DNA from 3 places in the Buttiauxella sp. genome. Region 3 is predicted to be linked to each of the others. Evidence: predicted binding sites of a transcription regulator. Region 3 holds the regulator's gene; each other region holds the start of a gene.
What was found. Region 3 encodes sigma-54, which starts transcription at its own class of promoters, with help from an activator protein. Its sites were predicted from a motif close to GTTGGCACANNTTTCGCTNT; they were not measured.
Positions count from the first base shown of each region.

Region 1: the regulator sigma-54 is predicted to act here: its motif matches at 1,531-1,550, upstream of WBL83_RS04955 (amino acid ABC transporter substrate-binding protein).
Region 2: the regulator sigma-54 is predicted to act here: its motif matches at 1,372-1,391, upstream of WBL83_RS18780 (gamma-glutamyltransferase family protein).

Region 1 covers NZ_JBAVHX010000006.1:3,182-5,454, forward strand. The annotation lists gene WBL83_RS04950 (amino acid ABC transporter permease) at 1-345, opposite strand, end outside; gene WBL83_RS04955 (amino acid ABC transporter substrate-binding protein) at 416-1,441, opposite strand; gene WBL83_RS04960 (hypothetical protein) at 1,964-2,185, opposite strand.
Region 2 covers NZ_JBAVHX010000032.1:50,980-53,252, reverse strand. The annotation lists gene WBL83_RS18780 (gamma-glutamyltransferase family protein) at 1-1,334, opposite strand, end outside; gene WBL83_RS18775 (MurR/RpiR family transcriptional regulator) at 1,451-2,273, shown strand, end outside.
Region 3 covers NZ_JBAVHX010000027.1:1,927-4,199, reverse strand. The annotation lists gene lptB (LPS export ABC transporter ATP-binding protein) at 1-56, shown strand, start outside; gene rpoN (RNA polymerase factor sigma-54) at 161-1,594, shown strand; gene hpf (ribosome hibernation promoting factor) at 1,617-1,904, shown strand; gene ptsN (PTS IIA-like nitrogen regulatory protein PtsN) at 1,988-2,273, shown strand, end outside.

The DNA.
Region 1 (2,273 bases), on a different contig from region 3:
AGAAAGGCGAGCCAGCCCGAGAAAAAAGCCAAGAAATGAAGCAAATACGATACACAACGCTGAAACCAATAAAGTATTCAGCAGGCCAACAATAAACACCCGTCCATAAGTATCACCCTGTTCATAATCAATAAGATGCTGAACGATACCGAAGCCGGCGCTACGGTCAAGGAATGCAAAACCTGAGGTAATTCCACGATTGCTAAGGTTAGTGACGGTGTTGTGTATCAGGTAAATAGCGATGCCGACAACCACGACGACAGCAATAATCTGAAACAGCCAGGCACGAACCGCTGGGTTAGAAAAGGAGATATCACCTTTTACGATTGGGCGGCGATGGGACATAAGCGAACCTCAGTGACATAAACACAAACTTTGGGCACTACTGTGGTAGTGCCCATTTCTGACGTCTCGCTTAGCGAACCGGTGGTGCGTACTGAATACCACCTTTATTCCACAGGTTGTTTTGTCCGCGCTTAATTTTCAGCGGGCTTTCAGAACCGACGTTATGTTCGAAAATCTCAGCGTAGTTACCGACTTGTTTGACGATGTTGTACGCCCATTTGTTGTCGAGTTTTAGATCCTTACCAAAATCACCTTCTTTACCTAACAGGTGCGCCATATCTGGCGTTGTTGGGTTAGCGGCCATCTGGTCAACATTTTTGGAATCCACACCCATCTCTTCGGCGTTAAGCATAGCGAACAGAGTCCAGCGCACGATGGAGAACCAGTCTTCATCGCCACGACGGACGACGGGTCCTAAAGGTTCTTTTGAAATAACTTCAGGAAGGACAATCCACTCGCCAGGTGTGCTTAATTTGATACGCAGCGCGTAGAGTTGAGACTGATCAGAAGCCAGGGTATCGCAGCGGCCTGATTCCAGCGCTTTAGCTGACTCATCAGAACGGTCGAAAGTCACAGGGGTGTACTTCATGTTATTTGCTTTGAAGTAGTCAGCAACGTTGAGTTCTGTATCCGTCCCTGCCTGAATACAAACAGTTGCGCCATCCAGTTCCTTCGCACTTTTCAAATCTGCTTTGTTGTGGGTCAGGAAGCCGATACCGTCGTAATAAGTGACCCCCGTAAACGACATGCCCATGCCTGCATCACGGGAGGAAGTCCAGGTGGTATTGCGGGATAAAATGTCTACTTCACCGGATTGCAGAGCGGTGAAACGCTCTTTCGCCGTCAGTGGGGTGTATTTCACTTTCGAGGCATCGCCAAATACCGCAGCGGCAACGCCACGGCAAACATCCACATCAATACCGGTAAATTTACCGTTTGCATCGGCATAAGAAAAACCTGGCAAGCCGTCGCTTATTCCGCATTGCACAAAGCCTTTCTTTTTTACCGCTTCAAACGTGGTACCAGCATGAGCCTGACTGACAACCGCGAATAATGCACCGGCTGCGACCAGAGTGGAGATCAATGTCTTTTTCATAATGCATCCTGTGTGGCGAAATTATCGTTATAAGTATTGGCGTCCGGATGGCGCCGTTTTTCCTGTCTGTGGCATCTGCCAGTCTGGATATAGCAAAGGGAGTGCCAAGATTGCGATCGAGGGTATGCGTGTACCGCTCGACGCAGTAAGCAGAGTGTAGACAGTAAAAATTACTCTCAGCGCCCTGTAACGGTGCAAAACTGAAACCTACGCCACATTTCAGCGCAAAAAAGTTTCAGATTCTGATCATATGAAAAGAAGTAATTTCAGGAGTTAACATTAGCGTGAGTACTATTAATGCTGGACTGTGAGAACAATCACGACTTCTGCTGCAATAAAACAAAACTGAAGAGAACTGAGTGATTTGTTTCACGCTCAAAATAGTTTGCGGGAGAAGAACTCAAATTCAAAAGGCGGGGGATTGCGACGATTTGCACTTTAATAATGCAAAGGCTGTGTTCGAGATTTCCAAAAAAAAGCGCGCCCTTATTCAGGCGCGCTTTTTCAAATGACTGCCTTAACTTACTTTGTTAAAGCAACGATACCCAGAGTTAAACCAGCAATCGCTGCTGCACCACCGGCGATAGCACCTGCCGTTTCCCAGTTATCCTGCGTTGTCCCTTTCATGCAGGTGTTGGTGTGCACCAAACGTCCCTGGTCGTCATAGACCGGCACACAAGGTGAGTTGGTTGCACAACCCGCGAGAAGCGTAGAAAGCAACGCTGCGGCAATTAGCTTTTTCATTTGGAACCTCATTAACCCAAACCCCGTCCAGGGATAACTTGTGCGCTAAGGCTACAGAGTTATCTAAAAACCCGGTCCGGAGTGAATG
Region 2 (2,273 bases), on a different contig from region 3:
GCCATCCCCTGAATGACGTGGCGTGTAAAAATGGCGGCCTGAGTTTGCGGTTGCCCGTCGCCGCCCATCGAGCCGTAAACCATCGTGCGCCCGTCAGCCAGTCGTGCGGCGGCTGGGTTGAGCGTGTGGAACGGTTGTTTTCCGGGAGCAAGACTCAGCAAGCTGTCAGGCTGGAGGCTGAAAGCCGCTCCGCGGTTCTGCCACAGAATGCCGCTTTTTGGCAGCACAACGCCGCTGCCAAACTCGTGATAAATGCTTTGAATAAAGGAAACGGCCAGTCCGCTGCTGTCGATTACGCCCATCCAGACCGTGTCGCCCGGGCCTTTTCCGGTTCCCCAGTCAGCAGCTTTGTTGTCGTCAATTTCTGCGGCAAGGGCGGCGAGCGGTTCAGGGTCTAACAAACTTTGTATCGAGGTAGTGATATGACGCGGGTCGGTAATGTATTTGTCGCGCAGCGCAAACGCTTTTTTGGTGGCTTCGACGATACGATGAACGGTTTGGGTTTCGTCGGCTTGTGCCATATCTAAATGCTCGGTGATCCCCAAAATCGCCAGTGAAACCAGGCCCTGAGTCGGGGGAGTCATGTTGAAAATCTCCCCGTGCTGGTGGCTCAGTTTCAGGGGGATCCTGCGTTTGGCACGCTGGGCGGCAAGATCCTGTCGTGTCACTGGCATCCCTAAATCAGCCAGTTCTTCGGCGATGAGTGCCGCTAACGGCCCGCGATAAAAGCTATCCAGCCCTTCTACGGTCAGGCGTGTCAGGGTTTCAGCGAGACGGGGTTGGGTAAAACGACTGCCAGCCCGGGGGATTTCACCCCGGTGCAAAAATGTCCCGGCGAAACCTGCAATGTTAACCAGTTCGCTGTATTTGCTGTGCGTCGCCAGCGCTTGAGATTGAGTCACCGGAATGCCATCTGCCGCGTAGCGAATGGCATCGGCCAATAAACGCGAGAGCGGTAATTGCCCGCCTCCGAGTTGCGCTGCAATTTTTAGCGCTTCATCCCAGCCGCTGAGCGTGCCAGGCACCGTCAACGCTGCTCTGGGACCACGATGCGGGATCGTTTTTTCGCCGGTGTAAAAGTCGAGTGACGCAAGAGAACCCGCAGCTCCGCTGGCATCAATCGCAATCGGTTCGCCTTCAGGTGGCACAATCAGCCAGAAACCATCGCCACCAATCCCATTCATGTGAGGATAAACCACGGCGATGGTGGCAGCAGCAGCGACCATCGCCTCGATGGCATCACCACCATGGCGCAGCACGGATAGCGCGGTTTCACTCGCCAAATGGTGCGGTGTGACCGCCATACCGGAAGGTGCCATATTGCTTTGCATCATCGTATTTATCTCTCAGAACGGAAGCTGGAGTTATCACTAAGCAAAAGATGTTCCAGGTTGACGCGATGAGTTTCACTGTGCCAGGCTCCAATGAAACAAAAGTTACAGAGGCCGTAATGAAACAATTAGATGAGCGATTGAGAGCGACGTACGAACAGCTTTCACCACAAGAACAAAGGGTTGCTGCATTTATTGTGGATCATTTTGATGACCTCATCAGCTATAACAGTGCAGAACTTGCCCGTCTTTCTGGCGTATCGAAAGCCACTGTCAGCCGTTTATTCAAACGCCTTGGCTATGAGCGTTACAAAGATATGCGTGAAGAGTTGCGCACCTTGCGCCAGAGCGGAATGCCGCTCACGGAAAATCGCGATGCGGTGCAAGGTAACACATTGCTGGCGCGGCATTACAAACAGGAAATGGCCAACCTGACGCAATGGATTAGCCAGCTTGAAACCCAACAGTTTTCCGATGTGGTCACTACGCTCACAACCGCAAAACGTATTTTTATCATTGGGTTAAGAAATTCCTGGCCCGTCGCCATGCACTTGCGCCAACAGTTGCTGCAAATTCGTAGTGATGTGTATTTGCTACCTCAACCCGGGCAGACGCTGGCTGAAGATGTGGTGGATATTAACCAACACGATTGTGTTATCGCGATCGCGTTTCGCAGGCGTCCACGCATTATCAAACCCTTACTGGCCAATCTGCATAAACGCGAGGTGCCGCTTCTGGTAATGAGCGAAGCGCAAGGTTCTGGCCTCACACCCTGGTGCCGCTGGCACTTTACGGCTCCGCTCGATAGCGTCTCTGCGTTTGACAGTTATAGCAGCGCGATGAGTCTGGTGAATTTGCTTTCCAATGCGGTCCTGCATGAAGCATTAACCACTGGTCGCCAACGCATTCATCACATTGCGGAATTGTATTCCGAGCTTGATG
Region 3 (2,273 bases):
TCCTGGAAGACGAGCATGTTAAGCGCGTGTATCTGGGCGAAGAGTTCAGACTCTGATAGGGTAGGAAATATATTTATCAATACTCGTCATCATTCGAGTGGCCAACGCCCTTGCCATTCGAATGATGACGAGTATTTACCTGAGGAAGTTCGCTCTGAATATGAAGCAAGGTTTGCAATTACGGCTTAGCCAACAACTTGCTATGACTCCCCAGTTACAGCAGGCTATTCGTCTGTTGCAACTGTCGACGTTAGAGCTACAGCAAGAACTTCAGCAAGCACTGGAAAGTAACCCACTGCTTGAGCAAACCGATCTGCATGAAGAAATTGAAACTCAGGAAGTGCGTGAGAATGAAGCGTTAGATACGCGTGAAGCACTTGAACAAAAAGAGATGCCCGACGAGTTGCCGCTGGATACCAGCTGGGATGAAATCTACACCGCAGGCACGCCATCAGGAACCGGTACAGATTACATCGATGATGAATTGCCGGTTTATCAGGGTGAAACGACACAAACGCTGCAAGATTACTTAATGTGGCAAGTCGATCTCACGCCGTTTTCAGATACCGATACCGCGATAGCGACCTCAATTGTCGATGCCGTCGACGAAATGGGTTACCTCACCGTCTCTTTGGAAGAAATTCTGGAAAGCATGGGCGATGACGAAATCACGATTGACGAAGTGGAAGCCGTCCTCAAGCGCGTTCAACGTTTCGATCCCGTCGGTGTCGCCGCACGCGATCTGCGTGACTGCCTGCTTATCCAGCTTTCACAATTCAGCCGCGACACACCCTGGCTTACCGAAGCGCGCTTAATTGTCAGCGAGCATCTGGATCTGCTCGCCAACCATGACTTCCGCAGCCTGATGCGCGTCACTCGTCTGAAAGAAGAAGTGTTGAAAGAGGCAATGTGCCTGATTCAATCCCTTGACCCTCGTCCAGGGCAGTCCATTCAGACCAGTGAGCCGGAATATGTCATCCCGGATGTGCTGGTGAAAAAGGTACAGGGTCGCTGGACGGTAGAACTGAATGCTGACAGCATTCCACGTTTGAAAATAAACCAGCAGTACGCTGCGATGGGCACCAATGCCCGCAATGACAGCGACTCGCAATTTATTCGTAGTAACTTGCAAGAAGCAAAGTGGCTGATTAAGAGTCTGGAAAGCCGGAACGACACGCTGCTGCGCGTAAGCCGCTGTATCGTCGAACAACAGCAGGGCTTTTTTGAACTTGGCGAAGAGCACATGAAACCGATGGTGCTTGCTGATATCGCCCAGGTGGTCGAAATGCATGAGTCGACCATTTCCCGTGTGACCACGCAGAAATATCTGCACAGCCCACGCGGTATTTTTGAATTAAAGTATTTCTTCTCAAGCCATGTCAACACCGAAGGTGGAGGTGAAGCCTCCTCGACGGCAATTCGTGCATTGGTGAAGAAATTAATTGCTGCGGAAAACCCAGCGAAACCACTGAGCGATAGCAAGTTAACGACTATGCTATCCGATCAAGGGATCATGGTGGCACGCCGCACCGTTGCGAAGTACCGAGAGTCTTTATCCATACCACCGTCAAATCAGCGTAAGCAATTGGTTTGACTTAACCGATAAGGAAGACACTATGCAGCTCAACATTACAGGACATAACGTCGAAATCACTGACGCGCTACGCGATTTTGTGAGTACGAAGTTTGCCAAACTGGAGCAGTACTTCGACAGAATTAACCAAGTCTATATTGTGTTAAAAGTTGAAAAAGTCACGCATATTGCTGATGCCACGCTACATATCAATGGTGGTGAAATTCATGCCAGCGCGGAAGGCCAGGACATGTATGCGGCGATTGATGGCTTGATTGATAAACTGGCACGCCAGTTAACCAAACATAAAGATAAACTAAAACAACACTGATAATCCGGGCAACTGTTTCAGCGTTTACGGCTCGTTGCGTGGAGTAGCGGGCCGTTAGCATAACAGGGTGCTTAGGTGAACTTATGATGAACAACGATTCAGCTCTACAACTTAGTAATGTCCTGAACAAGGAATGTACCCGTACCAATGTACATTGCCAGAGTAAAAAACGTGCACTGGAAATCATCAGTGAACTGGCGGCAAAACAGCTCGGCCTGCCACCACAAGTGGTGTTTGAAGCCGTGTTGACGCGCGAGCGCATGGGCAGTACCGGTATCGGTAATGGTATCGCCATTCCCCATGGGAAACTGGAAGAAGATACCACCCGTGCTGTTGGGGTGTTTATCAAACTGGAAACCCCTATCGCCT